Regions from separate parts of the Halobacillus sp. ABA4_118 genome, predicted to be linked through region 1. Evidence: predicted binding sites of a transcription regulator. Region 1 holds the regulator's gene; each other region holds the start of a gene.
The links. Region 1 encodes LexA, which represses DNA repair genes until DNA is damaged. Its sites were predicted from a motif close to CGAACATATGTTCG; they were not measured.
Positions count from the first base shown of each region.

Region 2: a site for LexA is predicted at 1,918-1,931, ahead of ACXAGL_RS19605 (Y-family DNA polymerase). Genes of this name have one in related genera too.
Region 3: a site for LexA is predicted at 3,810-3,823, ahead of ACXAGL_RS19795 (DNA polymerase IV). Genes of this name have one in related genera too.
Region 4: a site for LexA is predicted at 1,431-1,444, ahead of ACXAGL_RS19410 (carbohydrate kinase). Genes of this name have one in related genera too.

Region 1 covers NZ_JBSWWS010000001.1:3,421,965-3,430,129, forward strand. Annotated here, with positions in the region: gene ACXAGL_RS17495 (MerR family transcriptional regulator) at 1-118, shown strand, start outside; gene glnA (type I glutamate--ammonia ligase) at 147-1,478, shown strand; gene ACXAGL_RS17505 (N-acetylmuramoyl-L-alanine amidase) at 1,711-2,811, shown strand; gene ACXAGL_RS17510 (hypothetical protein) at 2,899-3,129, shown strand; gene lexA (transcriptional repressor LexA) at 3,195-3,818, opposite strand; gene ACXAGL_RS17520 (YneB family resolvase-like protein) at 4,125-4,775, shown strand; gene ACXAGL_RS17525 (DUF896 domain-containing protein) at 4,878-5,111, shown strand; gene tkt (transketolase) at 5,283-7,286, shown strand; gene ACXAGL_RS17535 (YneF family protein) at 7,630-7,854, shown strand; gene ACXAGL_RS17540 (cytochrome c biogenesis CcdA family protein) at 7,996-8,165, shown strand, end outside.
Region 2 covers NZ_JBSWWS010000001.1:3,811,462-3,819,626, forward strand. Annotated here, with positions in the region: gene ACXAGL_RS19595 (YqkE family protein) at 1-218, opposite strand, end outside; gene ACXAGL_RS19600 (iron-sulfur cluster biosynthesis family protein) at 215-547, opposite strand; gene ACXAGL_RS19605 (Y-family DNA polymerase) at 610-1,884, opposite strand; gene ACXAGL_RS19610 (SDR family NAD(P)-dependent oxidoreductase) at 2,013-2,807, opposite strand; gene ACXAGL_RS19615 (MBL fold metallo-hydrolase) at 2,812-3,777, opposite strand; gene ACXAGL_RS19620 (AbgT family transporter) at 3,994-5,517, shown strand; gene ACXAGL_RS19625 (M20/M25/M40 family metallo-hydrolase) at 5,564-7,180, opposite strand; gene ACXAGL_RS19630 (glycerophosphodiester phosphodiesterase) at 7,262-8,011, shown strand; gene ACXAGL_RS19635 (glycosyltransferase family 2 protein) at 8,011-8,165, shown strand, end outside.
Region 3 covers NZ_JBSWWS010000002.1:18,912-27,076, reverse strand. Annotated here, with positions in the region: gene ACXAGL_RS19820 (ABC transporter permease) at 1-977, opposite strand, end outside; gene ACXAGL_RS19815 (ABC transporter ATP-binding protein) at 974-1,675, opposite strand; gene ACXAGL_RS19810 (DUF3892 domain-containing protein) at 1,874-2,098, opposite strand; gene ACXAGL_RS19805 (small acid-soluble spore protein P) at 2,192-2,344, opposite strand; gene ACXAGL_RS19800 (YpzI family protein) at 2,359-2,487, opposite strand; gene ACXAGL_RS19795 (DNA polymerase IV) at 2,546-3,793, opposite strand; gene ACXAGL_RS19790 (M20/M25/M40 family metallo-hydrolase) at 3,980-5,104, opposite strand; gene ACXAGL_RS19785 (acyl-CoA carboxylase subunit beta) at 5,174-6,721, opposite strand; gene mce (methylmalonyl-CoA epimerase) at 6,724-7,536, opposite strand; gene ACXAGL_RS19775 (acyl-CoA mutase large subunit family protein) at 7,553-8,165, opposite strand, start outside.
Region 4 covers NZ_JBSWWS010000001.1:3,776,040-3,784,204, forward strand. Annotated here, with positions in the region: gene ACXAGL_RS19400 (LysE family translocator) at 291-911, opposite strand; gene gloA2 (SMU1112c/YaeR family gloxylase I-like metalloprotein) at 916-1,320, opposite strand; gene ACXAGL_RS19410 (carbohydrate kinase) at 1,485-2,591, shown strand; gene ACXAGL_RS19415 (pseudouridine-5'-phosphate glycosidase) at 2,588-3,514, shown strand; gene ACXAGL_RS19420 (hypothetical protein) at 3,662-3,847, shown strand; gene ACXAGL_RS19425 (aldo/keto reductase) at 3,892-4,725, opposite strand; gene ACXAGL_RS19430 (MFS transporter) at 4,805-6,001, opposite strand; gene ACXAGL_RS19435 (winged helix-turn-helix transcriptional regulator) at 6,424-6,786, shown strand; gene ACXAGL_RS19440 (GyrI-like domain-containing protein) at 6,822-7,298, opposite strand; gene ACXAGL_RS19445 (BCCT family transporter) at 7,427-8,165, shown strand, end outside.

The DNA of each region.
Region 1 (8,165 bases):
TCACAATGAATTGACCGATAAACAGCTCCGCCGTATGCTGCAGCAGGAACTATTCACCGCGGGAAGACAAGGGAAACTAGCCATCAGGCAGGGAGAAATGTCAAGATTCTTCCATTAATGAATTTTTGTTGGAGAGGGGTATTTCTATGGGTTTAACAAGAGAAGAAATATTTAAGAAAATCGACGAGGAAAATGTCAAGTTCATCCGTCTGCAGTTCACGGATATGCTGGGCACAATCAAAAATGTGGAGATTCCACTAAGCCAGCTCGACAAAGCACTGGACGGAAAAATGATGTTTGACGGATCCTCCATTGAAGGATTTGTTCGTATCGAGGAGTCAGATATGTACCTGATCCCTGACCTGGATACGTTTGTCGTTTTCCCATGGACGTCAGAAAAAGGGAAAGTGGCCCGATTCATCTGTGATATTTACAACCCGGACGAAACTCCTTTCGAAGGATGCCCGCGCTATAACTTGAAGCGCAACATTAAGAAAATGGAGAAACTCGGATTCTCTGCCTTTAATATCGGTACAGAACCTGAATTTTTCTTGTTTAAATTAGACGAAAAAGGCGACCCATCCCTGGAGCTGAATGACCGTGGCGGTTATTTTGACCTCGCTCCTACCGATCTTGGGGAAAACTGCCGTCGTGATATTGTGCTGGAACTTGAGGAGATGGGCTTTGAAATCGAAGCCTCCCACCACGAGGTTGCCCCGGGTCAGCATGAAATTGATTTTAAATATGCAGATGCTGTGAAACACTGTGATGATATCCAGACCTTCAAGCTTGTTGTTAAAACGATCGCGCGTCAGCACGGTCTGCATGCAACCTTCATGCCGAAGCCTCTGTTTGGTGTGAACGGATCTGGTATGCATGCCAACATGTCCCTCTTTAAGAATGGGAACAATGCGTTCTTTGACGAAAGTGGAAAGGAACAGCTTTCCGATGTGGCTTATCAGTTCACAGCAGGCATTATTAAGCACGCAACAAACTTTACAGCGGTGACCAACCCGACTGTAAACTCCTATAAGCGTCTCGTGCCGGGATATGAAGCGCCATGCTACGTAGCCTGGTCCGGACAGAACCGCAGTCCGCTTGTTCGAGTACCGACGTCCCGTGGCATCAGCACACGTATTGAAGTGAGAAGTGTGGATCCGGCCGCCAACCCTTACATGGCAATGGCTGTCCTGCTTGCTGCAGGTCTTGATGGTGTGGAAAATGGACTTCAGGCTCCAGCACCAGTAGACCGCAACATTTACGTTATGGATAAAAAAGAACGTGAGGCTCACGGTGTCAAAGACCTTCCTGCAACATTATATGATGCATTGGAAGAGCTTCAGGAAGACCCGATCATGGTGGAAGCTCTCGGTGAGCACCTGTTCGAGCATTTCATTGAAGCGAAGGAAATCGAATGGGATATGTTCCGTACCCAGGTTCATCCTTGGGAGCGCGAGCAATATCTGCAGACCTATTAAATAGAAAGACAGAAGGCCCTGACTTACATAAGTCGGGGCTTTTTTATATTTTCCTCAGCATCTGCCGTTGGAATCACCCCGAATCCTGGGAGAAAATCTAACATGGTTCATCATTTTATAGGAAAGGCCGACACCAACGTTCTTATCCAAGCATACATTTGGAGTAGGATGATAGAAGAATGTCCTAGTAAACCCCCTTTTCCAGGAAGGAAGAGTGGAGAGAGGGATGTATATGGCAAGATTAATCAATCCAACAGGGAAATGGAATGGACGTACAGTAGCTTTGGATGATGGACATGGAATGGAAACTCCGGGAAAAAGAACGCCATACATTCAGGAATTAGGCAGACAAATCAAGGAGAACGAATACAATCGTAAAGTTGTACAGTATTTATCGAACATTCTGCTGGATCATGGATTCCGCGTGCTTCTCGTAGCACCGACAGATGAAGACACACCATTATCCTACAGGACGAGAGCGGCCAATGAGAACAATGCGGATATTTATGTATCCGTTCACTACAATGCTTTTGATGGGTCCTTTGGCGGGGCAGATCCAAACGGAATCGAACTTTACGTCTATCCCGGATATTTGAACCGGTCCGCCGGGCGTCTTGCTTCATCACTTGCGAAATACTTACGCCAGGGCACCGATCAAAACTTCAGAGGGATTAAAGAAGCGAACTTCCACGTTCTACGTGAAACGGATATGCCGGCAGTGTTAACAGAGAACGGCTATATGGATAACAAGCGGGAAGCATTATTGATGATTGACGAACGCTTTCAAAAAGAAGTTGCAGAGGAGCACGCCCGGGGCATTTTAGAATACTTTGGAGTTCCGTTCAATGGCGGAATCGACTATCTTTCGCTTGGGGATACCGGCGCGGAAGTCAAGGAAATGCAGGAGAACTTATTAAAACTGGGTTATACCATGAATGGTTATGGAGCTGACGGCAGCTTCGGTCCTGCCACAGAAGCGGCAGTCAAGGCTTTTCAAAAAGACCAGAAGCTTGAAGTGGACGGCTTTTATGGACCGAAAACGAAAGCGGCTGTGCAGAAAGCCTTGGAAGACCTGGATAAAGGAGAAGAGGAAATGGAAAAATTGGCAGTTGTCATAAATTCTTTTGCGGATTTTCCTGCCGTTGAAGCGCTGGCAATCCGTAAAAATGCATTAATTGCACTTAGAGCCGTAGCAGAAAAACGTCAGGTGGCTGAACAAATTATTGTGGCTGGAGGAGGCACAGATGGGCTTAAGGGGAGTAATTTTATTGACTTGACGGGAAAAACCAGATTGGAAACCTCCCAAAACATTAAAAATTATTTAAGTAAATAAAAGAGCTGCAAAACATTCCAGTGTACATTTCCCTTGTTCCTGCATATAATAAATGTAGAACAAATGTTCGGTTAAGGGGTGTGCAATATGGAAACGATTTTCAAACAGTCTGTAGAAAATAAGAAGATCATCGATATGATCTATTTATCTAAGGGGAAACATTGGTCTCAGCGTTCTGTAAGAGTGATTAAAAACCATCCTGATGCCATCCTTGCTTATTGTCTGCAGAAGAAGAGCGTCCGCACATTTTTGAAGAAGAATATTTATTCTGCTGATTTCCGGAGACGGAATAAAAGAAATCGTACGGGGGCTTCTTAACGTTCATATTCTCATGTTCAATACAAAAAACGGCGGGATTGCTCCCGCCGTTTTTTGTACGTGTATTAATGAACGGTACGGTATAAGCCGACGACTCTTCCGAGAATGGATACATCATTTAAAATGATCGGTTCCATCGTGGCATTTTCAGGCTGAAGACGGATGTGATTCTTCTCTTTAAAGAATCGTTTGACAGTAGCCTCTTCCTCTTCCGTCATAGCCACAACTATATCCCCGTTCTGGGCAGTCTGCTGCTGTCTGACAATGACCATGTCCCCGTCAAGAATGCCCGCCTCAATCATACTTTCTCCTTGAACGATAAGGACGAACGTATTGTCTTCCGATCCTGCAAGCGTATCCGGGAGGGGAACATATTCTTCAATGTTCTCTACCGCCGTAATCGGTGAACCAGCCGTAACTTTACCGATGACAGGGGCATAAGTGGCTTCCCCGCGGGGGATACTGTGGTCTTCTTCCAGCTCAATCACTTCGATGGCCCTTGGTTTCGTAGGATCCCTGCGGATATATCCCTTTTTCTCAAGACGGGATAAATGACCGTGGACGGTGGAACTGGAGGCCAGCCCTACAGACTGACCGATCTCCCTTACAGATGGGGGATATCCTTTTAGTAGAACCTGTTCTTTTATGAAATCTAGTATTTCCTGCTGCCGCTTTGAAAGTTTGCTCATAGATTAGCACCTCGTACATAGGATTATAGTAACCACATTGTACCATGCCATCCTCAAAAATACAAACAAGCGTTCGAAAAAAGTCGTTGACAAGAACATACATTCGTCTATAATAGGTATTAGAAAACGCGAACAGAGGTTCTTAGGAACGTTCGTTCTTAAATGGAGGGTTAATTATGTTTAATAAACTATCAAAACTGGACTACACTTATATCGTTTTGTTTATTGTTAGTTTTGCTATTCTCTATTATTCTATGGTTACAAGCGGATAAATCTTGAAAACCAGTAGAAGCGGGGACATACATCATGAGAGTAATCCTATATTGTCGCGTAAGCACGGAAAAAGAGGCCCAGGTCAGCTCCTTGAAAAGACAGAAGGCAGAACTGCATGCCATGGCCGAACATCATGGAATGGAAGTGGCTGCCTGTATAGAGGAGCAGGCGAGCGGGTATGAGATTGAACGGGAAGGTGTTTTCCAGATGCTTGATGCTTTTTCCAATCACGAAGCAGAGGCTCTGTTGGTTCAGGATGAGACGAGGCTTGGCAGGGGAAATACAAAAATCGCTTTGTTCCATCAATTGAACCGGTTGAATGTTAAGGTTTATTCCTTAACCCATAACGGGGAACTGCATCTTTCCGAGTCAGACTCCATGGTTCTTCAGATTGTGGGCATCGTTGAGGAGTACCAGAGAAAAATTCATAATATGAAAATCAGGCGGGGGATGCAGAAAGCGGTCGCCGAAGGCTATGATCCATCTTCGAACCTGTCCAATCAGCATCTGGCAGCGGGGAGAGAGAGGAAGGAATTTCCGATCGAAGAGGTTGTCAGGCTCAGAGGGAGTGATTTGACGTTCAAGGACATTGCGGCAACACTAAGAGGGCTTGGGTATGATGTATCCAAGGCAACGGTTCACCGCCGCTATCAAGAGTACATATCACTTGAAAAAGAAGAATAGGCAGGTTACTATAGGAACATAAGGGAGACAAGAGTCTTAGGGCTGCTTGTCTTTTTCATGTTCTAAAGCTGATCCAGACTATAAAAAAAAGGAGAAGGATCTATGTTATCTCAAGAAAAATTGGACCGTATAAACGAATTAGCCAATAAATCAAAGCAGCAGGAATTATCGGAAGAAGAGAAAAGCGAACAGAAGAACCTGCGTCAGGAATATTTACAGAGTGCCCGTAAATCATTCAAAAACCAGTTGAAAGGTGTCACGGTTATCGATCCTGCCGGGAATGATGTGACCCCTGCCAAACTGCGTCAAATGCAGGAAAACGAAAAGAAAAACTAAACGACTGGACCGATCCGCATCTTCTTTAAAAGGTGCGGATTTTTTTCGTTTAATTCTACAGAAACACGGGGAAATTAAGGAAGGGCGGAGGACAAAAGTTTGCACAACGCCTTGTTTCATTATAGGATAATACATGGTACATATACCTGTACAGAAAGGGGATTATTGGAAATGGCAAAAAGTCTTGAACAAACTTCAATTGATACCATTCGAACACTAACGATCGACGCAGTAGAAAAAGCAAGTTCCGGTCACCCGGGTATGCCTATGGGGGCTGCTCCAATGGCTTATAAACTCTGGACGGAATTTATGGATCATAATCCTAAAAATTCAAACTGGTTCGACCGCGACCGTTTCGTCCTCTCCGCAGGACATGGATCCATGCTTCTATACAGCCTTCTGCACCTTTCCGGCTATAACGTGACAATGGATGATTTAAAATCATTCCGTCAGTGGGATTCTAAAACTCCCGGACACCCGGAATATGGACATACAGACGGTGTGGAAGCAACAACCGGTCCTCTGGGACAGGGACTCGCAATGGCAACCGGAATGGCGATGGCTGAAGCCCACCTTGCCGGAAAATACAACCGCGAAGGCTACAACGTCGTGGACCACTATACATTCTCCATCTGCGGTGACGGTGATTTGATGGAAGGAGTTTCCCAGGAATCTGCTTCGCTTGCCGGCCACCTTGGTCTTGGAAAGCTGGTTGTCCTTTATGACTCCAACGATATTTCTCTTGATGGAGATCTTGACCGTTCCTTCAGTGAAAGTGTTGAAAAACGCTATGAAGCATATGGTTGGGAAGTTATCCGTGTTGAGGATGGTACCGACGTGGAAACGATCGGACAAGCGATCCAGCAGGCAAAAGCCAACACATCCCAGCCTACGATGATCGAAGTGAAGACTGTGATCGGCTATGGTTCTCCTAACAAGTCCGGTAAATCTGATTCGCACGGTGCTCCACTGGGCGAAGAAGAAGGAACAGCTGCCAAACAGTTTTACGGATGGGAACACGAACCATTCCATGTTCCTGATGAAGTATACCAGGACTTCCAGGATAAAGTTCAGAAAAATGGCGAGGACAAAGAGCAGTCCTGGAACGAATTGATGGCTTCCTACAAAGAAGCTTATCCAGAGCTTGCTGAAGAACTGGAAGCCGCTATCCGTGGAGAGCTGCCTGAAGGATGGGAGAAGGAACTTCCATCTTATAAAGTCGGCGAAGACAGTCCGGCTACCCGTGCAGCATCTGGTGACGCCATCAATGCATTGTCCAAAGCCGTTCCATATTTCTTTGGTGGAAGTGCGGACCTTGCAGGATCCAACAAAACGGCTGTGAAAGGCGAAGAAGATTTCTCCCGTGAGAATTACGCCGGCCGCAACATCTGGTTCGGTGTACGTGAATTCGCTATGGCAGCTGCCCTGAACGGTATGGGGCTTCACGGCGGATTGAAAGTTTATGCTGGAACATTCTTCGTATTCAGTGACTACCTTCGTCCAGCGGTTCGACTGTCAGCTCTTATGAGTCTTCCGGTCAATTATGTGTTCACTCACGATTCCGTTGCTGTAGGGGAAGACGGCCCGACCCATGAACCTGTGGAACAGCTGGCTTCTTTAAGAGCAATGCCGAACCTTTCCGTGCTTCGTCCGGCGGATGGGAACGAAACCAATGCAGCGTGGAGGCTTGCTCTTGAGTCCGAAGATAAGCCATCAGCCCTTGTGTTGACTCGTCAGGGACTTCCTACACTGGAAGGAACTGAAGAGCATGCATACGAAGGTATGAAACGTGGGGCTTACATTTTGAGTGATTCAGATAAAGATGAGCCGGATGCCATTCTTCTTGCTTCTGGTTCAGAGGTTCAGTTGATTGCTAAAGCTCAGGAAGAACTTAAGACAAAAGGCTATGATGTCCGCGTCGTGAGTGTGCCTTCCTTCGACCGCTTTAATGAGCAGTCCGCTGAATATAAAGAAAAGGTTCTTCCGAACAGCGTGCGTAAGCGCCTGGCTGTTGAAATGGGAGCTTCCTTCGGCTGGGAGCGCTATGTAGGTCTTGACGGATCTGTCATTGGTATCGACACATTCGGTGCCTCAGCTCCAGGTAATACAGTCATTGAGAACTACGGTTTTACGGTTGAAAATGTTGTCAAACATGCTGAAAACCTTATGAAGTAAGTGGAGAAGGCTGTTCCTATAGGGACAGCCTTCCTTATACATATGTGAATCTCATGTGATAAACTTTTACGATAGAAGCATCCAGCCGTTTTATAAGGAACAAGCTTGTGACCTTTTCGAAAATGGCTTGACTTATGGTATAATAAAGAGTAAGAATGAATGTTGTTTCTCCCAGAGGACGGAAACCGGGTACTTTACTCATCCAAGGGGTATCTTCACCATTGGAGTCGTTTATGAAGGCTGCAGAGGTGGAGAGGAGGCCGCGTTAGAAATGGCTATTGTATTCTATTAATCGTTTTACTATACTGTTATGGGAGACAACACGAAGGAGGAAGACGAAGACATGACATTGGGGATCGTTTGGGTTATCATCATTGCTCTATTGACTCTTGTCGGTGGTGTTGCACTAGGCTTCTTCATCGCCAGAAGATATATGATGAACTATTTGAAAAAGAACCCGCCAATCAATGAACAAATGTTACGTACACTGATGATGCAGATGGGGCAGAAGCCTTCTCAGAAGAAGATCAATCAGATGATGCGTTCCATGAACAACCAAATGAAATAATCAATCAAGCCTTCTTTCCCGGGAAAGAAGGCTTTCTCTATGAGGGCCGTTCAACAGATGTTCACATCGCCGTGTCCTTTTAGCAGATTCATCTGCTAAAATAGACAGCGGATCATATCATGAAATAGGAAGGGGAGACTGATTATGGATGTTAATTTATTCCTTGCCTTTGGAGCAGGCTTTTTATCGTTTATTTCCCCATGTGTCTTTCCTTTATATCCCGCCTTTCTTTCGTACATAACAGGAATGAGTGTGCAGGAATTAAAAGAGGACAATGGCATGTTGAAGCGGACCAGTTTTATACATACGCT
Region 2 (8,165 bases), 390 kb from region 1:
TTGAAAGTTTTCCAATCGAGTTCACTCTCATTAAGAAGCTCTTCAAAACTCTTATTGGCTTCTCTGCGCTTTCTTTCTTCCATCCGGCGCTGCTTTTCCTGTTCTTCCCGTTCTGCTGCCTGCTGTTTCCATTCATTCTGCTTCGACTTGAGTTTGGATAAAACATCGGCGTTCAGCTGGGAGCCCAGCGAGCCTTCTTCCAGTTTCTTTTTACTCATATCGTCGCTCCTTCTTTCACGTCTTTGATCGGGATGATCGGATTCAAGATACCATCAGGGCTGGAAAGGCGGAAAGTGCCGCGGACAAAATCAAGCTTCATCTCCTTTTTGAAGAAAATGGCCTGCTGGTTGTCAATAATGACCGGATAATCCTCATTTTCCACTTTCTCATCCGTCGTCCGCTCTTCATGCTCCAGACGAAGGGTCGGGAGTCCGTTCACTCCACAGCCGCACCCTTCAGTATCATAAAAAAGGCGGAGAAGCGGCCGGCCGGCTTCCTGTATCTGCTCGAGCTGTTGTTTAGCTTCATCTGTGATGCGTAGTTTCATCTTTCATCCCTCCTGTCCTTCTATTGTAAAAAATCCTTTAACAAAGAACAATCGTTTTGATTTTATTCGGCATAATGTCCGCCAACTAGACGGCTGCGGTGTCGAGCTGTGCCGGCGTCCGTCCAGGAAACCGCCCGGAGCAGCATATCCTGGCCGAACCGTTCACGAATCTCATCCATGACATATCCGAGGTCACGTTTTTTATCCTTTCCTTGATCAAACAAGTCCAGCTGAACACTGGCATCCTCCGTAATACTGCCAAGCGAAATGGATAGGCGGCGGACGACTCCCCCGTTGTAAAAGCGGTGAAACAAAGTGAGGCAGGCATGATAAATATCCATCGTAATGCTTGTCGGCTGATTGATGGATACAGACCGGTGAAAGCCGCTGCCATCTTCCCTTTTACTGTAGCCGATACCGAGCGAAATCGTCCGGCCCGCATGGCCCTTGCGGCGCGCACGACGGGCCACCTCCTCACACATCTCCAGGATAACGTACTTCACTTCCTCAGGATCCGGATAATCCCTGAGGAGAATCTGACTTTTTCCATAACTCACCTGGCCATGGATAATCGGAGCTCCCGGATCGGATAAGTCCACCCCATTCGCATGGTAATAAAGTTGATTCCCCATCACACCAAACGCCTTCTCCAGTCGTTCCAGCGGAAATTTTGCCAGCTGGCCGACTGACCAGATGCCCATCCGGTTCAACCTATGCTCCATCCGCGGGCCGATCCCCCACATCTCAGACAAAGGGGCGACGGGCCACAATTTCTCCTGAAAGTTCTCAAACGTCCACCGCGCTATGCCCTTCTTTTTCGCTTCCAGATCAAGACACAGTTTGGATAACAGCATATTCGGTCCGATTCCGATGGCGGCATCCAAATGGAAGGTTTCCTTCAATTCATCAATAATCATCTGTGCCGTCTCATCCGGACGGCCGAATTTGCCTTTGTTCCCTCCAACTTCCAAAAAGCTTTCATCGACACTGTACGTATGGATGTTCTCTTTAGGAACGAATTTATGAAAGAGGTGCGTGACTTGCGTAGACACCTCCAAATATTTCCTCATTTGAGCGGACACAATCACAATATCCGGTGACGATGGTATTTCAAACAGACGGCTCCCCGTACGGATGCCGTATTTCTGTTTCATGGCCGGTGTCGCAGCCAAAACAACGCTCCCTCTCCGGTTCATATCCGCAACGACCGCCAGGGAACAAGTTAAAGGATCAAGCCCGCGGTCAATCGCTGCACAGCTGGCGTAAAAACTTTTCATATCCACACAGAGGATGCCACGATCCTGATAGCGGGTGTAATCAATATTCGGATTGCTCATGTCCCTTCTCCTTTCGTTTTTACTACTATTATGCGAATATATGTTCGTGTTTGCAAGTTCCAATTCCTGTAATCCTGTCTTGAAATATAAAAAAACCCCCGGCCAGCAGGCCCGGAGGTTGGATATCCTTATTTTTTCTTAAACTGTTTATGCATGATTTTTTCGACCGCTGAGGGAGCTACCGCGTATACTTTACTTCCTGAATTCATCCAGGAAGGCAGGTTGATCTCCCGCTGTTTCGTGAATAAGCGGCTGATGACGACTCTTGCCACCTTATTCGGATCCAGCATCATCTTATCCACGGCTTTTTCATAATTCCCACTCGGGTCCGCCTGCTTAAAAAAGTTTGTCCGGACAGGACCGAGGTTGACGCTCGTTACATGAAGGCCGAGCGGCTCTACTTCCATCCTTAAGGCGTTGGTAAACCCAAGCACGGCATGTTTCGTAGCGGCGTAAACAGCGGATTTCGGCGTCGCCATCTTCCCAGCCTGGGAGGCGATATTCACAATATGCCCTTCCCCGTTCTGAAGCAGGTGGGGCAGCAGTTGATGAGTTGCGCGGAACAATGACGTCACATTGACTGACACCATCCGGTCAATATCCTGCCAGTTTGAATCGGCTACATAATCGAACACCGCCACCCCTGCATTGTTAATCAATGCATCGACAGACCCCTGTTCATAGCAGATTTTGTCAATGGTGTCTTTCCATTCTGCATCATTGGACAGATCGGCTTTATACCACGGACAGGATGTGCCGAAAGTGCTTTCGATGGTTTCACTCATCAGTTCCAGTTTATCCTCTGACCTGGCCGTCAAAATCGGAACAGCACCTTCTGATGCTGCATGGATGGCAAGAAACTGTCCGATTCCGCTGGAGGCCCCGGTAATCAGGATCTTTTTTCCCTTTAAACGTTCATTCATATGATCACCCGTTCATTTCGTAAAATTTCTCCCCTTCTATGATAGAGGTTTTCAGCCGATTTATCGACTCCAAATAATCCAGCTGTCCTACGGTCTCCGACATCGTCAGCCCAAGCTGGGATTCTACATGCTTGGGAAACAGACGCTCACATACGTCATAGGCACGCTGCGGTCCGTCCTTAAACATGCGGAAAACTTTTTCCGCCCGCTGCTCCTGCTTTGTCAGACGGGTTTGTATAAGAGCATTCACATCACCGAACACCTTCCCATGGCCCGGATAAACCGTGTTCATGTTCAAAGGAAGCAGTTTCTTCATGGAAGCCCGGTACTGAAGAAGAGGCTTCGGCCGTCCTTCTCCCGGACTGTAGGCAGGCTCCAGTAAAGGGTTGGAGGAAATATGGGCAAGAAGATGATCTCCCCCGATCAAGGCACCGTCGTCTTTCCGGAAAAAGGACAGGTGGTTCTGGGCATGCCCAGGGGTTTCAAGCACCTCCCATTCGTCATGGCCGGGGAGAATACAGCCTTCTTCCAGGAGGTGCGTCATTTTCCCTTCTGCCGTCCATTTCAGCGGTTTTTTCAGCCCTTTCAATAGAGAATCAAAGCGCTCCGGGACACCCGATTCCTTATACACCCACTTAAAAAATGATTCGTACCGTTCAAAGAAGCTGTCATCCCTCTCCAGCCACGGCTTCAATTTAGGATGACCTGCGATCGTCTGGACACGTGAAAAACGATCCACCCAACCCATATGGTCCGGATGATGATGAGTAAGGATCACCTGCTCAATATCCTCAGGCCTGTACCCTGTCATTTTCAACTGATCGACAAGCGCGTTCCAGGCATCTTCTGTACGGACACCGGCATCCACAAGGGTAAGGCGGTCCCCTTTCAACAGGTACGTATGGACATCTCCCACCGCATAGGGCGTAGGCATTGTGATTTGAGTAATTGTATCTTTCAATGTTTTCATACCCTTCCTCCAAACTGAATGAACATTCATTTCTTATATTGTACCATGTTTCTTTTCGGATTTCCCGCATACGGATGTTTAAATATCCTATAATTCGTAATACTCTTTCTAGTAGCACTTTTTCAAACACCCTTCAAAAAAGTCTTACAATTCTTTATACTTTAACGCGTCTATGTAAAAGAAAGAACTTTTTGAAAAGCTGTAAGGAGGAGAATCATGGAAAAACAGGAGAAAAAAGGGCTGACAATGCGCCTGCTTGACGGCGTGGAACGTATCGGGAACAAACTTCCCCACCCTGTTACATTGTTTGCTGTTTTTGCACTGCTGGTCATCATTGCTTCATGGATTGCTTCCACAGCAGGTGTTGAAGTGGAAGATCCCGCTTCAGGTGAAACCCTGCAGGTGGTGAATCTGCTTTCCAGTGAAGGTATTAAATATATGTTTGAAAGCATGGTTGAAAACTTTGTAGGATTCGCACCACTTGGAACCGTGTTGGTCACGATGCTGGGTATCGGGATTGCTGAAAGGTCCGGATTGATCAGTGCGATGCTCCGGGGTCTCGTTACTTCCGTGCCACGCTCATTAATGACCGCTTCCCTCGTTTTCGGAGGAATTATGTCCAGTATGGCCGCAGACGCCGGGTATGTCGTCTTGACGCCCCTCGGTGCCGTACTGTTTGCCGGCCTCGGCCGACATCCGCTTGCTGGACTTGCAGCTGCTTTTGCCGGTGTATCCGCCGGATTCAGTGCCAACCTGCTGCTGACCGCTCTGGATCCACTGCTTGGTGATTTAACGATCCAGGCAGCTGCTACCATCGATCCGGAGTATGCGGATACGATTTTGTATACGATGAACTATTACTTCATGATTGCCTCTGTGTTTGTATTAACGATTGTCGGTACCATTGTGACAGATAAAATCGTTGAGCCGCGTCTTGGCACCTATAAGGGCGGCGTGAAGGAAGAAGTCAACTACTTAACAGCCATTGAGAAAAAAGGAATGACAGGTGCACTGATCGGTTTCATCGTGACCATCGCTCTCATGGCTCTGCTTGTTGTACCGGAGTGGGGACCGCTGCGTGATCCGGATGATTTTCTTGCGTCTCCATTTTTCCACAGTCTCGTTCCTGTTATATTGATTCTGTTCTTTGTCCCAGGATTTATTTATGGAAAAGTGACGAAGGAAATTAAAAACGATAAGGATGTCGCCGGGCAGATGTCCGATACGATGGCTTCCATGGGCATGTACATCGTCCTTGCCTTTACGGCAGGACAGTTCGTTGCCTACTTCAACCATACCAACCTTGGTAAAGTGATTGCCGTCAGTGGCGCGGAATTCCTCGATAACCTTGGCTTTACAGGCATCGGCCTGATCATCGCCTTCATTTTTGTGGCCGGATTCATCAACTTATTTATCGGAAGCTCTTCCGCTAAATGGGCCATTATGGCGCCGGTCTTCGTGCCACTTATGATGCAGCTCGGTTATTCACCGGAATTGACAACCCTTGCCTACCGGATTGCCGATTCTACGACCAACGTCATCTCACCGTTGATGCCGTACTTTGCGATTGTGATTGCTTTTGCACAAAAATATGATAAAAAAGTGGGCATTGGTACACTGATTTCCGCTATGCTCCCTTATTCCATTGCCTTCTTCATCATCTGGATGATTATGCTCCTCATCTGGATGATGACAGGTCTTCCCATCGGCCCTGGTGCCGGATTTGAATACAATGGATAATCAAAAAGCCTGGAATGATTTTCATTCCAGGCTTTTCTTATGTGCTTCACGCTTTAAATAGTTCGTGAATCGTTTCGGTTACGATTTTTGGAAGCTTTTCAAAACTGTAGGTCAACTCAAGCCGCTCCGTCCACTGGTGAGGATCCCTACCCAGAGGGCCTACGTTAATAATCGGCATTGTGATCGATTCCATGTCTTCCGCCGGCCATTCAAACCCATTTCCGTGAATCGGCATCTGTTTCGTCAAATCCGTCAGGGACGAGCGGGCGGATGTCGGGCCGATGAAGCTCAAATCTGACAACCCTGTAAAGTACTCCACTACTTCAAGTTCTTCTCCATAATGTGTACGGGCATAATCCATAGCTGTCTGCGCTCCGTGCTGGATCATTGGATCGTGGTGCGAGGAAACCGCCGGGTAAAACGGTGGACTGTAAAAAAGAACAATCATCGGACTGATATCCTTACACAGGGAAGCGAGACTCTGCACGAGAGTCGTTGAGAAATCACGATCTCCCTGATCACGCAGTTTCACAAGCCGGTTCTGCCGACGTTCCACTTCCATCTCCCCATACCTTTCGACCGCTTCTTTGTAAAGCTGGTCATACGTAAGGATCGTGATATCCGGATGAAAGGCTGACGTCTGGGTGCCTTCTAAATAATACGATGCCTGATGATGATAATGGTTGATGATCTTGGCTTTTGCACGTTGGGCGGCCAGCAGCAGCTTCTCATTCAATTCCTTGATCGTCTGCTTCATATACAGGACGTTGTACATGGCCACAGCTGCCTGCGGGGTCTGTACGGAATATTCAAATTTCAAGTCCCGCTGCATCAAACTGATCGGCGGCGGTGTCCGCTCCTCCCCGACCTTTTCGATAAAGGCTTCATTCAGCTCCATTTCCTGAGCCAGATAGCTGACCATTAAATTGGCATTCAGACCGCCGAAGGGCTCTCCTGCATGGGTTTCCTTCCCGTAACACAGGAAACCGGGCAGCGCTTTCCCTATGGAACCGGTATATAAATAGTAGGCCGGATCACCCGGATACTTACTGAACATCGGCTCACCGTTCAAAGCGGTCTTATACACGAGATTTTCTTGTTCTTTGATTTCCCTCAAGGCCGGAAGTGCTGCAAGCATCCCCTCAGAGTTCACTTCCTCATCAGGAACCGCAATGAGCAGTAGATTTCCTTCAAATTCACCATTCATCGCCTTTTCCAAAAGAGACAAATGAACAGTTAGACCAGCTTTCATATCCATCGTCCCCCGCCCAAAGAGCCAGTTTCCGGATTCCAAGTCCTTCAACGCTTCTTTTGGCAGGTCGCTGCTGTTTTTATGTAGTTCCTGCGTTAACTCCCGTGGATAGAACGCCAGATTCTGATACGATCCGTAATCTTCGACACCAACGACATCCACATGGGCAAGCAGGACGATGGTTTCCTCCGCTTCTCCATTTTTCACAAGCGCAGTGAGAAGCTGTCGTCCATCATCAAGAGGATGCCGTTTAAGATGATCGGGATGCTTTTTATAATAATCCCTGTCCTCCAAAATATAATATAAGTATTCAATGATGGCGATCTCTTCATCGCTGTTCGTAATACTCGGATACTCCACCAGCGAGCAGAGCAGATCCGTCAATTGTTCTTTCGTCTGCCATACCTTCATCACTCCACACTCCTTGTTGACTTTTCACAGAATATCAAACACAATCAGACTCATAGAGCCCACTTGGAAGAGGTGACCCCCTTGGTAAAAACACTCGTTTATGCCCACAGAGGAGCAAGTAAACTGGCTCCGGAAAACACCATGCCCGCTTTTGAGCTGGCTCGTCAGGCTGGCGCAGAGGGAATTGAAACCGACGTCCAGCTGACGAAAGACCAGGTTCCCGTGCTCATTCATGATGAAAACCTGAGACGTACGACGAACGGAACCGGGTTCGTACAAGATTATACATATGCGGAACTCCGGCTTCTTGATGCTGGAAGCTGGTTTTCGCCGGAATTTTCTGATACATCCATTGTATCACTAGACGAGTTCCTTCGCTGGTTTCGTGACCAGCCGATGTTCCTGAATGTGGAATTAAAAACGAATGTCATTGAATACAAGAATATTGAACGCATCGTCTACGATTCCTTAAAGCGGTATCACGTCCTGGAACGGACCGTCATATCAAGCTTCAATTCGGATTCTATCGAACGGATGAAAGAAATCAATCCTTCCGTGGAGACAGCCTTTCTCACCTCTACAAAAATGAGGCGGCTTCCTCACTATGCGAAATCCCTGCAGGCTGACGCCCTTCATGTGAAACACCGACTGTTGGACAAACGCCTCGTTAAACAGGCAGCGAAGGAAAAACTGGCCCTGCGGATCTATACCGTCAATCGACCGGCCATGATGAAAAAATGCTACAAGCTTGGAGTCAACGGCATTTTCACCGATATGCCCCACCTTGCTCTTGAATACAGGGAGCTGCACCATAAACGGAGTGGCCGATAATGCTGTTCTGGATCTACGTGCTGGCAGCAGTTGTATGGGTCGTTCTACTTGTTGATTTTAAGACAGGGATACGGAACATCCCCTCCCTGTCTTCGGCCGGCCTTTCACATTCAGATCCGGTCGCGGACATTTCCATTATCATCGCTGCTAAAGA
Region 3 (8,165 bases), on a different contig from region 1:
TAGTTTGCATATAGATTAGATAACGGAACGGATAAGGCGGCACCCGCTGCCAGTCCGAGAACCGTACCACTTAGGCCGATGACCCACGCATAGCCGAGGTAATGCCGAAGCAGTTCATTCCTCCGGTAGCCAAGCGCCAGCAGCGTCCCGATTTCCTTGCGCTGCATATCAATCCGGCGTCTCATTAAAAGAAGGACCATCGCTGCAGCAAGAGCCAGAATGAAGAGCGGGAGTGTATTGTTCATACTTTTTGCGCCTTCAATTTCTGTATCCACGAACTGAATCCGGGGGTTGTCACCGGCTTCTACAAATTGCAGAATGGTCGTCTCCGCACGGACAGCCTCCATGAAACCATCAGGAACCTCTCCATCACTGGACCATCCCGTGATTTCTGTCTGGGACAGGGACGACCATTGATCCATGACACGCTCTGAGGCTATGGCTATACCGAATTTCTCCGCATCGCTGATCAAATCCGTCAATTGTTCAATCATGTAAATATAGTCAGGAAGATAAACAAATCCTGTCACTTCCATCCGTTCTCCGCTGATTTCCACCTCATCACCGATATGCAAATCATTTTTTTCAGCAAAAACGGAGGAAACAGCGATTTCACTGTCGTCTGTCGGGTTCGAACCCTCGGATAGATAAGGAAGGTTGATTTCTTCTGTTTGTGAAAAGACCCTGAGCACTGAACCGTCTACATCAGCATCATAATAGGACCTGGCCTCAAGGGTGACACCAAACTCCTCCTCCCACTCCTGCAGCTTGGAGGAGTCCACCGGCTCAGAAGGTACGAAATGGAAGGTCTCCTGTTTATAATCTTCGGTAAACCTGGCGTTCCGCTCTTCCAACGTCGTCACAGCCATCGACAAAGAGACATACAGTGTAACAGCCAGCAGGAGGAGCAAAATGACACCGGCATATTGAAATTTCTTCTCTTTCAGTGTACGGATCATCGATTTTTTTAAAATCATGACCACGTCACCTGCTCAGGGTCCACCAGTGTCTCGTTTTCAAACGTCTCTACGATTTCCCCGCTGCTCATCCGGATCACCTGATGGGCCATCTCTCCGATTCCCTGGTTATGAGTAATGATGAGTACGGTCGTTCCGTACGTTTCGTTCACGTATTTCAGCAGCTTCAAAATATTCTTACCCGTATCCTCATCCAGGGCCCCCGTAGGCTCATCACATAACAGGATGTTGGGATTTTTAATTAATGCACGGGCGATGGCCACACGCTGCTGCTCTCCACCACTCAATTGAGAGGGGAATTTATCTTTTTTATCAAGCATTCCCACTTTTCTCAGCGTATCCTCCATAGAAAGCGGATTACTGCTCAACTCCCGGCCGACTTCTACATTTTCCTCAACAGTAAGAGTGGGAATAAGGTTATACTGTTGGAAAATGAACCCAATATTTTTTCTTCGATATTCCGTCAGCTGTTTGTCCTTCAATTCATCAAGCGTCCGGCCATCCACTACAATCTGTCCTTCGTCATAGCGGTCGATGCCGCCGATCACGTTCAAAAGTGTGGATTTACCCGATCCGGAAGGTCCTAGAATTGTGACAATCTTTTTGTCCGGTACAGTCAGACTCGCCTCACGCAGCGCCTTAACCATCACCTCTCCGCTTTGATACGTTTTTGTAACCTTTTCTGCGAAGATCGCCATTTCATCATCCCCATTAAAAAGTTTTGTAATATTTTATGTTTTATATTTCATTTTAAGTTTACAACACCCCTAAAAAAAGTCAACTACTTTTGTAATATTTATATGATATTATTTCATTTTTATCACATCCATCTGATTTGTTTACTGTTTACATACAAAAAAACCGGACAGAGCTTTGTATGCTCTGCCCGGTTTTCCTTAGAAAGAGGGAAGGTTGTCCAGGTTGTTGGATTGTATGCCATCCGGCTCACTGCGCAGATGGTCTTCCCCATCCTTACCACGAATCAGGTTCACGTGTTCCAACTCACCGATGCGCGCCATTTCGTGGGCCTGCTTATATTCGACCACACGCCCTGACGCCAGCTGCATCTCAACAATGCTTCCCTGACCGTTCTTTTTTACAGCGACAATTCGTTCCGGCATAGTTCTCAACCTCCTCCCTTATAGAATCCCCTGAAGCGTTGAGGCTATGAACAGCAAAGAATGGAAAAAGCAGCCGCTTCCGGCTGCTTTTGATTACATATCGTGCGATGTTTTTTGTTTTTGACGGGAATGACGGGCCTGCTTGGCTTTGTGTGAGCCCTGCGCCTTTTCGCCATATGCCTGATCCGGACCGAGAGGAATGTCCGGACGTGTTTGTTGTTTGGGTCCCATGCGGCGTCCACCCATTAGAAACCGCCTCCTTATCTGCGTTTTCGAGCAGGCTCCGGCCCCTCCATCATCGTCGCCCCTGGATAACTGAGGCTCTGATCACGGTCGGACTGGACCTTTCCGGACTTTTTCAATTTCTTTTCTTGTCGATCTCTACCCATGATTCCTTCCTCCCTTCCTGTTTAGTATGAAACAAAAAAGCGGAGTCATGCCTGGGAATCACTTTTTATAATCATCCAGAAAGTCTTTTTGAAAGCTGGTGGATACTTTGGTTTCATCCGGATTCGTCAACGTGCGGAAAGGGTTTTTCCCGTATTTCTCTGTGAGTGTATCAATGGTTTTATACAATTTTTCCTTACCGGCATACTGTTCATAATTGAATAGATCAAGCTGCTGGGTGACCTCGGATTTTTCTGCGAGGTCACCGGCAGTTACACCGAGAAGCCGGACAGGGTCCTGGTTCCAGTGCTGGTCAAAAAGCTGGATGCTGTGTTGGAACAGTTCATCGGGTTTACTGATAAATTCCTGAAGCTGGCGGCTCCTCGTCACCGTTTTCCGGTCATGATACCGGATCATGAGCTGCACGTTCCTGGCAAGGACCTTTTTCCCGTTCATCCTCGCAGCAACCTTATTGGAAAGCCGGCGCAGGACGGTTTGGATTTCATCCTCGTCCGTCGTGTCATGAGGAAGCGTTGTGGAAGTGCCGATACTTTTGAAATCATGCACAGCTTCAGGGTCCACCAGTCTGTCGTCCATTCCGTTGGCTCTGTTCTGCAGACGCTCTCCATTGATACCGAGGATCCCTTTCAGTTCTATGACGGAATGCAAAGCAAGTCCGCCGATCGTTTCGATCCCAATTTTTCTTAACTTCTCTGCTGTTTTGGATCCCACGCCGTGCATGTCTTCAATCGGAAGCTTCCAAAGCGTACGCTCGAGATCCCTTTTTCTTAAAATGGTTATCCCCATGGGTTTCTTCATATCGGAAGCCATTTTTGCCAGAAATTTATTCGGAGCAATCCCGATACTGCATGGAAGATCAAGCTCTTCGGCGATCCGCTGCTGAATGCGTTCTGCAATTTCAGGAGGAGAACCTTGGTCGGAACAGTCGGTAATGTCCATGTAGCCTTCATCAATGGAGACAGGTTGGACGAGAGAGGTCACATCGGCGAGAATTTTGAACATCTCTTTGGATGCTGTGCGGTAGCGTTCAAAATTCGGCCGCATCACCATCAGGTCCGGACAGAGTCTTCGCGCTTCTCCAAGCGGCATGGTCGTTTTCACTCCGTATTTTCTTGCTTCATAGCTGCTCGTCACGATGATCCCGCGTCGTTCTTCCGGATTGCCGGCAATAGCTAAAGGCTTCCCTTTTAAGCTGGGATCAAAGGCAGCTTCCACTGAAGCATAGAAGCTGTTCATATCCACATGAAAAATGACCCGCCCTTTTTTTGGATACCACTTTGAAGCCATACGTCTTTCCTCCATTAGAACATTTGTTCTTTTATTATAGCATAGACCACGGGATGTATGGTGCGGACTGCTCGCACTGGAAAAGGCTGCATCATTCAAGTGAAAAAACAGCCGAAATAAAAACCCGCACGGCGCTTGAGATACACCGTACGGGTTTTGTATAGAAGAAGGGACTCTCCCTCTTCGTTAAGATGCCGCTTCTTCAGCAATAGCTGTAATAAATTCGGCAATTTTTTCAAGTTCAGCTACAGGGATGCGCTCATTGGTCGTATGGATTTCTTCGTAACCGACGCTCAAGTTCACCGTCGGAACTCCATGGCCGGCAATCACGTTGGCATCACTGCCGCCGCCGCTGCGGAGCAGTTCGCTTTCCCGGCCGATCCGTTTGGCTGCCGAGCGGGCCACTTCGACCACTTCGTCACCAGCCTCCTGCTTATAGCCCGGGTACATGACCTGGATATCCAAGTCCACTTCTCCACCCATTTCTTCTGCTGTTTCATAAAATGCCTGTTTCATTTTCTCGACCTGCTCTTCCATTTTCGCAGGGTCGAGCGAGCGGGCTTCAGCGAGAATTTCGGCATGATCGCATACGATGTTGGTTTTCTGACCACCTTCAAAGCGTCCGATATTCGCTGTCGTTTCCTCATCAATACGTCCCAGAGGCATTTTTGCGATGGCGCGTGACGCCAGCGTGATCGCTGAAACCCCTTTTTCAGGAGCTACACCGGCATGAGCCGTTCTGCCTTTGACGACAGCATTGATTTTCGCCTGTGTCGGAGCCGCTACGACAATATTTCCAACCTGCCCGTCACTGTCAATCGCATAGCCGTATTTCGCTTTCAGGAGCGAACTGTCCAGAGCTTTCGCACCGACAAGGCCGCTCTCTTCTCCGACTGTAATAACGAATTGGATATCTCCATGCTCTACGCTCTGCTCTTTCAGAGAACGGATAGCCTCAAGGATGGCAGCAATCCCTGCTTTGTCATCCGCACCGAGAATCGTCGTTCCGTCCGTGACGACATACCCGTCCTCGATGGAGGGTTTCACGCCGTTCCCTGGCACGACGGTATCCATATGCGAAGTGAAGTAAATCGTATCGGCTCCATCTTTCGAGCCTTTGAGATTACAGATCAGGTTGTTGGCTCCGTGACCTGTCGCGGAAGCCGCCTCATCTTCCAGTACTTCAAGTCCGAGGTCCGTGAATTTCTTCTTGAGTACTTTGGAAATCTCTGCTTCCTGCGTTGTTTCGGAATCAATTTGGACGAGTTCTAAAAATTCGTCCAGCAAGCGCTGTTTGTTGATTTCTGCCATGGATATTTCCTCCTTCATATGTAACCACATTCCTCTTTGTACGTTAGCGGAACGAAAGAATCATGTCAATTAAAGAGGAATATTTCCATGCTTTTTATAAGGACGTTCCTCCCGCTTGTCCTGCAGCATATCCAAAGCCTTTACGAGTGTGCTCCGCGTTTCCCGTGGATCGATGACATCATCGATCATCCCGAGACCTGCAGCAACGTATGGGTTGGCAAAACGTTCGCGGTATTCATTGATCTTATTCTGCCTCGTTTCTTTAGGCTGGGCACTTTCCTTGATCTCCTTGGCGAAAATGATGTTGGCGGCTCCTTCAGGCCCCATGACCGCAATTTCAGCGTTCGGCCAGGCGTAGACAAGATCCGCTCCTATAGACTTACTGTTCAGCGCCACATAGGCCCCGCCATACGCCTTTCGGGTGATCACTGTAAGTTTGGGCACCGTAGCTTCTGAATAGGCATAAAGAATTTTTGCTCCGTGTCGTATGATTCCCCCGTGTTCCTGTTTAATACCAGGGAAAAATCCGGTTACATCCTCAAACGTAATAATAGGGATATTGAACGAATCGCACGTACGGATAAATCGTGCGGCTTTATCGCTGGAGTCGATATCCAGCCCGCCGGCCATATATTTCGGCTGATTGCAGACAAGGCCGACAGCCCTGCCGTCCATACGGGCAAAACCAACGACAATGTTTTTGGCAAAGTCTTTTTGAATTTCAAAGAATGACGACTCGTCCACCACTTCATCAATAATGACGCGGACATCATAAGGACGGATGGGATCAAAAGGAATCTTATCGGTCAGGTCCGGACGGAAATGATCCCTCGTTTCTTCCTGGATCATTGGTGTTTTCTCTTCGTTATTCTGAGGAAGATAACTGATGAGCATCCGTACAGCATCCAGGGCCTCCGCTTCATCCGTTGTCTTCATATGGGCATTTCCACTGAGCGTATTGTGAACGCCGGCGCCTCCGAGATCCTCAGCGGATATTTGTTCTCCCGTGACCGTCTCTATGACTTTCGGTCCCGTAATGAACATCTGGGACGTCTTTTCCACCATGATGACGAAATCGGTGATGGCCGGTGAATAGACCGCTCCACCTGCACACGGTCCCATAATGACTGAAATCTGCGGGATGACTCCTGAATAGATCGAATTGCGGTAAAACACCTGCCCATATCCATCCAGAGATGAAACCCCCTCCTGGATTCTCGCTCCTCCCGAGTCATTCAAACCGATGAAAGGCGTTCCGTTCTTGGCAGCCAGATCCATGACGGCAGCAATTTTCTTTGCATGCATCTCCCCCAATGCTCCGCCATACACTGTGAAATCCTGGGCAAAAAGATACACACTTCTCCCATCAATTTTCCCGTATCCTGTGACTACCCCTTCTCCCGGGGCTGTTTTGCCGTCCATCCCGAAGGCATCATGACGATGCTCTATGAAAGGGTTCAGCTCAATGAAACTACCCTCATCCAAAAGGTGATCGATCCGTTCACGGGCCGTCCATTTCCCTTTTTCGTGCTGCTTATCGATGCGTTCGTCCCCGCCGCCGAGTTCAACCTCTCTGCGCTTATCGTATAATTCGTTGATTTTATCGAAAATATCCATGTCTACTCCCCCTTCCCTGGCTGCCAGAGTTCATAAAGAACACCGCCGGAAGCTTTCGGATGCATAAAGGCAATATCGGCCTGATGAGCACCCGTTTTCGGCTCTTCATGAATCATTCGGATTCCCTGTTCCTTGTATTGCTGAAGGCGTTTATGCAGATCATCGACTTCCAAGGCGATGTGATGGATCCCACTGCCTCTTTTCTCCAAAAAGGAAGCGATGGCGGAGGTTTCATTCAGAGGCTCCAAAAGCTCCAGCTTCGTCTCACCAATTCTTAAAAAAGCAGCACGAACATGCTCCGATTCTACGTCCTCTACAGCTTCCAGTTCCATACCCAGCGTATGCTGATAAAAAGGAAGCGCAGCATCAATGCTTTCCACTGCAATCCCGATGTGGGCAATTTTCTTTGGAGTGCTGATCGTTTCCTGATGGATCAGCTGCTTAATATAAACGGCAATAGCGTCTGTCGGCGATCCGCTGGTGAAAATTTTGTGGACCCCTTTTCCTTCCAGATAAGGAATATCCTCAGCCGGAATGACTCCTCCACCGATGACAGGGATGTCATCGGCCCCTTCCTTTTTGAGAGCTTCCACTACTTTTGGAAACAAGGATTTGTGCGCTCCGGATAACGAAGATAAACCGACGACATCGACATCCTCCTGCACGGCAGCCCGGGCAATCTGCACCGCAGACTGTCTCAGACCTGTATAGATGACTTCCATTCCGTGGTCCCGGAGAGCCTGGGCGATGATTAAAGCGCCGCGGTCATGCCCATCCAGCCCTGGTTTAGCTATAAGTACTCGAATTGGCTTCATACTGACTCATCCCTTTCTACATCGCTGTATATTCACCGAATTCATCACGCAGGACGTTGGCAATTTCCCCGACTGTGGCATAAGCCTGGACAGCCCTGACGATCGGAGGCATGACATTGTCCTGCTCCGCTGCTGCGTTGCGGAGTTCCTGAAGGCAGCGATCGACGACTTCCTGATTTCTCTGCTCTCTTACCTGCGTTGTTTTTTCTATCTGTCCTTTTTCAAGGGCTTCATCCACTTTCAAAAGATCCGCATGGATTTCTTCATCCACCTGATACTCGTTCATGCCGACAACGATATCCTCTTTGGATTCCATCCGCTTCTGCGCCTCGTAGGCTGCCTGATGGATTTCCCGCTGCATGTAGCCCTTTTCTACAGCCTGAACAGCCCCGCCGAATTCACTGATCCGTTCCAGGTATGCACCGGCCTCTTTTTCAATCTGGTCGGTCAAGGACTCGACATAGTACGACCCAGCAAGCGGATCGACTGTGTCAGCGACACCACTCTCATTGGCAATAATCTGCTGTGTCCGGAGAGCAATTCTCGCAGAATCCTCTGTCGGGAGCGCCAGCGCCTCATCCCTGGAATTGGTATGAAGACTCTGGGTGCCTCCTAATACAGCGGCCAGC
Region 4 (8,165 bases), 350 kb from region 1:
CAGGCAGCCGTCATCAGCGCAGCCCATAGCGTTCTTTTGAATCTGCGAACCTGTTTACTCTCCTATTTATTCTAACCCGGCACGAGGAGCGTTCGGTGGTGATGCCTGCGGGAACAGAACCGAACGCTCCACTTGGGCAGGCGGCCTTCCTGACCAAGTCAGCGGAGGGCGTGCCCGCGGCATTCATTCACCAATAAGCGGAAAGTGACCCTTCCCACGACAAATGGACAACTCTAACTGGTTAGCACAGGCTTTTTTTACAGCCAAAAAACCCCCTCCATAAAGAGGGATTATTTTCCACTGATCATAATCTGCATGGCGATGAAACTGAAGATGAGGCCCTGGGCTTTTTGGAGCTTTCCTGTCGAAATCCGGTGAAGCACGTGCTGTTGAATTTTTTCTGCTAACACGGAGACCAGGAAGAATACAAGAAAAGCCTGGGTGATAAAAATCAATCCGAGTAAAAGCATCTGTAGAGAAACACTCCCGCGGGACGGATCGGCGAAAGGTGGAAGAAGGGCAAGGAAGAATAACGATACCTTCAGATTGAGAAGGTTCATAAGGATCCCTTTCCTGTAAAGCTTTTGGTATTTTTCCGAATTCCCCTGCGCTGCTCCATTCGCTGGTGCTCCACCCCGGAAGGATTGAAAAGCGAGAAAAAGCAGGTAAGCGGCCCCTGCATATTTCACGATTTCAAACGCCGCCGCTGATTGATAGATGACCGCTGATACTCCAAGGGCAGCTGCTGACACGTGGATCACCAGCCCAGTGCACAGCCCAAGGGCCGTAACAATCCCCGCCTTGGCCTGCTGGACAATACTTTGAGCCAGCACAAAAAGGATGTCCGGTCCCGGACTCAGTGTCAACAAAAGGGAAATCCCGATAAATGATAAAACAACAGAGGTTTCCAAAGCGTTACCTCTCCGCTCCTTCTTCGCCTGTTTCATACAGTTCCAGGGGCAGCTGATCAGGGTCCTTGAAAAAAGTAAATCTTCTTCCGGTATACGGATCAATCCTCACCTCTTCTACAACCACCCCTTTTTCCTCCAGCTCTTGTTTGGAGCGTTCCACGTCCTCTACGGCAAAAGCGAGATGTCTGAGACCTCTTGCTTCCGGATCATCCGGCCGTTCTGGTGGTGATGGAAAAGAAAACAATTCGATTTGATTTTCACCTGCTTGAAGATCGAGTTTATAAGATGCCCTTTCCTCCCGATAGTTTTCAGCTATTACCGGTAAACCGAGAATATGTACATAGAAATGTTTCGAAATTTCATAATCTGAACAAATTATTGCAGCATGATGAATTTGTTTTACAAGCATCCCATTCCTCCTCTGAGTAATCTCTTCTACTATAACGGGACAAACGATTTCCTGTCACCATTCTCTTCGAATTTTATTGACTTTTCCATGAAAGCGTTCTTATAATAGAGCAAACAAATGTTTGACTATTCAAACATTTGTTTATGAAGGGGGAATTATGATTAATGGAAAAGTTGACCACACGTGAGCGTCAGGTGTACCAGCAGATTGTCAAAAACCCTTATATATCCCAGCAGACCCTCTCAGAAGCTCTTCAACTCTCCCGTTCCACAGTAGCTAATATTATTTCCGGTCTCGTTCAGAAAAATGTCCTTCTCGGTCGTGCCTATGTGTTGAACAAATCCAGACAGATCCTCTGCATCGGAGGCGCCAATGTCGACCGGAAACTCCACACCCATGAACCGCTTCAAATGTACACATCCAACCCTGTCTATTCCCGTTCCAGTGCTGGAGGTGTGGCGAGAAACATCGCCGAAAACCTTGGAAGGCTGGGCTTTCACCCTTCGCTTATTACAGCAGCCGGCATGGACGCTGACTGGGACATGATCGAAAAAGCCTCCCGCCCCTTTATGAATCTGGAAGGTACTCTTCATCTCCCTCACGCCACCACAGGTACATACACAGCATTGATGAATCCTCAGGGGGAATTGCTTACTGCGCTCGCGGATATGGAGGTTTTCGAGGCGATTGTTCCTCCCCTTGTTATGAAAAGTGAAATAAAGATGAGGCAGTCGGAATGTATGGTTGCTGACCTCAACTGTCCAAAAGAGACGTTGGAACTCCTGCTTAGGATGAGCCGCAGTTTCTCGGTCCCCCTTGCGTTCGTTACCGTCTCTGCCCCTAAGATGAAGCGCCTGCCCAAAGATCTGCACGGACTTACGTGGCTGATGACCAATATTGAAGAAACCGAAGCTCAATTCGATATGTCCATTGACTCCAAAGAAAAATGGTACCTTGCCGCAGGTTTATGGCTGGAGATGGGCATCGACAAAGTGACCATTACCTCCGGAAAGGACGGCGTCGTCGTTGGGGAGAAGGAAGGAGGTATCCATCACTTCCCCTCTTTTTCAACAGGGGATGTCAGCGATGTGACTGGTGCGGGAGATGCTTTCTGTGCCGGTGTTTTATACGGATGGATGGAAGGCATGGAACTTCAGGAAATTATAAAAACGGGGATGATGAATGCAGTAAAATGCATTCAGTCCCCCTACACGGTCCGGCAGGATTTGACCCCGTCCCTGCTGACCCAGGATGTGGAGGAATTTGTATGAACCCTTATGTAGACATCTCCGAAGAAGTGGCTTACGCTCTGGCAGAAAACCTCCCCGTAGTCGCTCTTGAATCGACCATCATCTCACACGGCATGCCGTTTCCTCATAATTTACAAACGGCGGAGGACGTGGCTTCCATCATACGGGAGCATGGCGCTGTACCGGCCACAACCGCCATTATGGATGGAAAAATCAAAGTGGGACTCACAAAAGAAGAATTAAAGAGACTTGCCTCTGAAAAAGAAGTGATCAAAGCGTCCCGCAAAGATATTGCGTACCTTGCTGCTTTAGGAAAAACAGGTGCAACGACCGTGGCAGGGACGATGTTCTGCGCCGGTCTTGCTGGTATCTCGGTGTTTGTAACAGGCGGCATCGGCGGTGTCCATCGCGGCGCCGAGTCCACGATGGATATTTCAGCGGACCTTGAGGAACTGGCTCAAACAAACGTCGCTGTCATATGTGCCGGCGCGAAATCCATTCTCGATCTCGGCCTGACACTGGAATACCTGGAGACAAAAGGAGTTCCTGTACTCAGCTATCAAACAAATCTGCTTCCTGCCTTTTTCACAAGATCGAGCGCCTTTTCCTCCAACTATCAAGTCAATCATCCGGATGAAATCGCAGCTGTCATCGACACCAAATGGTCGCTCGGCCTTGACGGTGGCCTGGTCATTGCCAATCCTATTCCTGAACACAGCGCACTGGAAGAATCCTACATGAACCAAATGGTCGAGGAAGCTTTACATGAAGCCGGTAAGCGAAATATTACGCAGAAGGACGTTACCCCCTTCCTGCTTGATTATATCCACAAGGCGACACAAGGAAAAAGTGTACAGGCGAACATCGCGTTAATCAAATCCAATGCGGCCTTAGGAGCAGAAATAGCGGCTGCCTACCAAAAGCAAAGACATTCCGTCCAATAGATATAGCTCCTATATCAAAATGATGACATTCCCCTGCGTTTTTTTACAAATAATGGGCCGGATGCCCTGTTTCCTGTCAGACAGCACTAGGCCATCTAAAAACCGGGAATAGGAGAATATAAGTCATAAAACCCGAGGAGGATGATTATGCTGTGGCTGCTGCTCGGTATTCTGGCTGTCGTTATTGGTGTGTCGATCTATTTCGATCGAAAAAGAAGGAAACGCATGAAGCGGGAAACTCAGTCTGAGGACGCCCACCGGTTAAAGGAAACCTACTATATCGATGGAGCGGGAAGGAAATCATCAGATCCAAAGTACAATAAACAATTGTAAAAACAGCAAAAGGACAGGGATTCCCCTGTCCTTTCACTGTTTCATTAAAAATCGAATTCATCCGGATGTGGGCCGCTGCGGGCATTCTCATTGAGTGCGTCCAGTTCTTTCATCTCTTCATCCGTTAATTCAAAATTGTAGATGTTGATATTATCTTTTATTCGGGAAGGCGTCATGGATTTCGGTATGGTTACGACATCATGCTGGATATCCCAGCGCAGAATAATCTGAGCCGGTGATTGATCATGACGCTGCGCCAACTGCTGGATAACCGGGTGATCCAATAGATCCGCATTCATTAATGGAGACCATGCCTCGACTTGAATGTCGTGTTTTTCCCCGTATTCACGAACCTCCTGCTGGGTCAGTTTAGGATGAAACTCCACCTGGTTGATAACAGGCTTGACCTCAGCATAGGACAACAGATCATCCAAATGGTGGACTTGGAAGTTACTAACGCCAATCGATTTTACGCGCCCTTCTTTATAAAGGGATTCCATAGCTTTCCACGGCTGTTCATATTTCTTATTCCCCGGCCAGTGAATCAAGTAAAGGTCCAGATAGTCCAGACCCAGTTTCTCTAAACTTTCTTCGTAGGCATTGATGGTCCCTTCATAATCGAGGCCGTCATTCCACACTTTGGAAGTCACGAAAAGATCCCCGCGTTTTACAAGCCCCTCGTCTACGGCTTTCTTAATTCCATTTCCTACACTGCGTTCATTCCCATAAATGGCAGCAGTATCGATGCTTCGGTAGCCTTCCTTAATGGCTGTAATAACACCTTCCTCAAGAGCTTCCCCTTCGTCGACGCGGAAGACTCCATAGCCGATTTCCGGCATTTCCAAACCGTTATTCAATGTTTTCATATTGGTTTTCATGATATTTTCCTCCTCTTCATTGTTTGCTGTTTTCATCTGCTCGAAACTCATTACCGAAAGAAAGAGAACCCAAACATTGTTACTGTTCTACTTTTCTCAATAAACCTGTTAACAATACAGCCCCGACAACCATGATGGCACCAATCCAAGGGGTATGAATAAGACCGATACCGTCTACGATGATTCCGCCGACAAAAGAACCGATGGCAATTCCGACATTAAAGGCGGCAATGTTCAAAGCAGATGCGACATTGACTGCGGATGGGACGTATTTTTCAGCCAGGTTAACGACGAGCACTTGAAGACCGGGAACGTTCATAAAGGCAAACAGCCCCATTAGGAAGATAGCGATAAGCCCCGCAACCTTGAAAGGAGCAGCAAACGTCAACCCAAACAGGATGACGGCTTGAAACACAAACATCCAGAATAACGCCCGGAGCGGGTTTTTGTTAGAAGCTTTCCCACCTACAACGTTACCGATTGCTACAGCCACCCCATACACCAGCAGGATGATGCTGACCCACTTGGAACTGAATCCTGTTACATCTTCAAGTAAAGGAGTCAGATAAGTGAAGGCGACAAAGGTCCCTCCATATCCAAGGGCTGTAATCAGGAAAGCCAGCATGAGTTTTCCATTTTTCAGGATTTTCAATTGTTCACTGAATTTAGCAGGCGCCGCTTCTTTCAAGTTACTTGGAACTAAAATGGAACTGGCGATCATACCGACCACACCAAGCAGAGCAACTCCCCAGAAGGTGGCTCTCCAGCCGAAAGCCTGTCCAATGAACGTCCCCAGCGGAACGCCCGTGACCGTAGCAACCGTCAATCCTGTAAACATAAAGGCGATGGCACTGGCCCGTTTATGTTCAGGTACAAGATCTGCGGCTATCGTGGAACCGATGGAAAAAAAGATGCCATGAGAGAAAGCGGTAATGAAGCGCGCGACGAGAAGCAGGCCGAAACTTGTCGACAGGCCAGCTACCGAGTTCCCGATAATAAACAACACCATCAACGACAATAAAAGCGATTTACGGCTCATTTTACTCGTAAGAGCCGTTAATACAGGCGCACCGACAGCTACCCCGAGGGCATAGCCGGAAATCAAAAGCCCCGCCAGCGTAATGGATATCGATAAATCACCGGCGATGGATGATAATAAACCTACAGGCACAAATTCCGTCGTTCCAATTCCGAAGGCACTAATGGCTAAAGCAATCAGGGCAGGAGTGCCTCCTTTTGATTTAGGTTGATCAATCGTTTCTGCGTATGAACTCATGAAGAAGTCCTCCTCTTTCTTTTTGTGAGTCCGGAAAAGCAAAGGCGCCTTTGACCATTTCCGGATTTCTCTATTGAATGTCATGCACGCCCGGGGAACATAAATGGCATATCCATCGGGCAGCTAAACGGGCCCGGGCCTCTTTAACGCGGGCCCATCCCACGGGGACAAAAATGATTATGCTACGAATGAAACTTTTTAGAAAGTACGTACTTTAAAGTCACGTAGGTACTTTTTAGTAACATTTGTGCCGCCAGAGGGTTAAACCGAGACCATATCGTTCCACTTTTATGGACACCGACAAAGGAAGTCATAACGATGGAATATTCCATAGAGATATGATAAATTTTTAAAGCGTTGAAAAGAATCAAAGACGTGTCTTCCATTCATAAGGAACGTGAACCATGAAGGAGTGGACCATAATGAAAAAATACAACATCCCCGTTGAGGCAGCCCTTGAAGTCATCGGTGGGAAGTGGAAAGTCGTTATTTTATGTCATTTAATAAAGAGCGAATTACGAACGAGTGAATTGAAGCGTCTCATGCCGGGGATTACCCAGAAAATGCTTACCCAGCAGCTAAGGGAGCTCGAGCAGGACGGGGTGCTGGACCGGATGGTTTTCAACCAGGTTCCACCGAAAGTTGTTTACAAACTAACGGACTACGGCTGGTCCTTAAAGCCCGCTCTGGATATGCTCTGTGCATGGGGGGAACAGCACATCGAGAACTGCTACCCGGATAAATCCGAAGTTCTTACCGATGACCATGAATTAGAAAAAGTATAAAAAAAGGTCAATGCCGCAGCCGGCATTGACCTTTTTTATTTAATCGGAACCCACACTTCCTCTTCAGCATTTAGATCATCCACCCTGTAATCCGGCCCCAACCTCTCGAAGTGGGGGCGCACATCCACTTCATACGGAGAGTTCGGAAGCCACTCATTAAAAATAGTACCAAGGGTGCCTGCAAAGGTGTGCGCCGGTCCTTTATGAATAAAAACAGCGTACAGCCCTCCATGTATAGTAAAGCTCTCCATACCTTCCGGAAGTTCTTCATTAGATTGGGCGTGAACTGCCGCCCACCGGGTGAAGCGGGCATCATAGGTGAACGTGTTCAGGTCAAATCCTTCCGGATAAATGGATAGGTTATAAAAGCACTCGTCCTTCCGCTCTTGAATCATTTTCACCTTAGGTTTGAAGCTTTTCCACAACTCTACAGTCTTATCTTCAGTCAAGGTCATGCTCCTGCTTTCTCCTATAAGATGCATATTTCCAAGCTGAACGATTTGCGGCTCCATACGGCTTCCTCCTCTACATATTTCTACATCTTGTAACAAATTTAACAAAAACAGGATTTAAATGTAGACTTTAAGGGTAAGAAGAAGAATCAACCCCTGCTTTTTATTATTACATATGAGGTGAAGAAATGAAGAATGTAACTCCTGTTTTTTGGTATGGGTTAACCATCTGTGCCTTGTTCGTGGTCTGGGGATCGATCAGCCCTGATCAGCTTCAGACCGTCACTTCCGAAATTACGGCTGATATTTCAAACACGTTTGGATGGTACTACCTGATTATCGTTTTAGCGATGCTGATTTTCTGTATTTACTTAGTATTCTCCAGGTTCAAAAACCTGAAGCTTGGTAAAAAGGACGAGAAACCTGAATTCTCCCTGCCTACATGGTTTGCCATGCTTTTCAGCGCCGGTATGGGGATGGGCGTCGTCTTTTGGACGACAGCAGAACCTGCTTCCCACGCGTTCAAAAGCAGTCCTATAGCTCCTGAGGGAAGCGAGCAGGCGATTAAGGATGCCATGCAGTACTCCTTTTTCCACTGGGGCATCCACGCCTGGGCGATTTATGCACTCGTCGCTCTTGTACTTGCCTACTTTAAATTCCACAAAGGCTACCCCGGGTTGATCAGCGCCACTTTAATCCCGTTGTTCGGCAAAAAGGCGATGAGCGGCCTGCCGGGCAGGCTGATTGATGTGCTTGCCGTCGTCGCCACCGTCGTTGGTGTAGCCGCGACACTTGGGTTTGGTTCCGCTCAGATCAACGAAGGACTGGGATACTTATTCAACGTTTCCACTAACTTTACCACCCAGTTTATTATACTCGTCGTTTCCATGGTGCTCTTTATCGCCTCTGCGTGGTCGGGCATCAGCA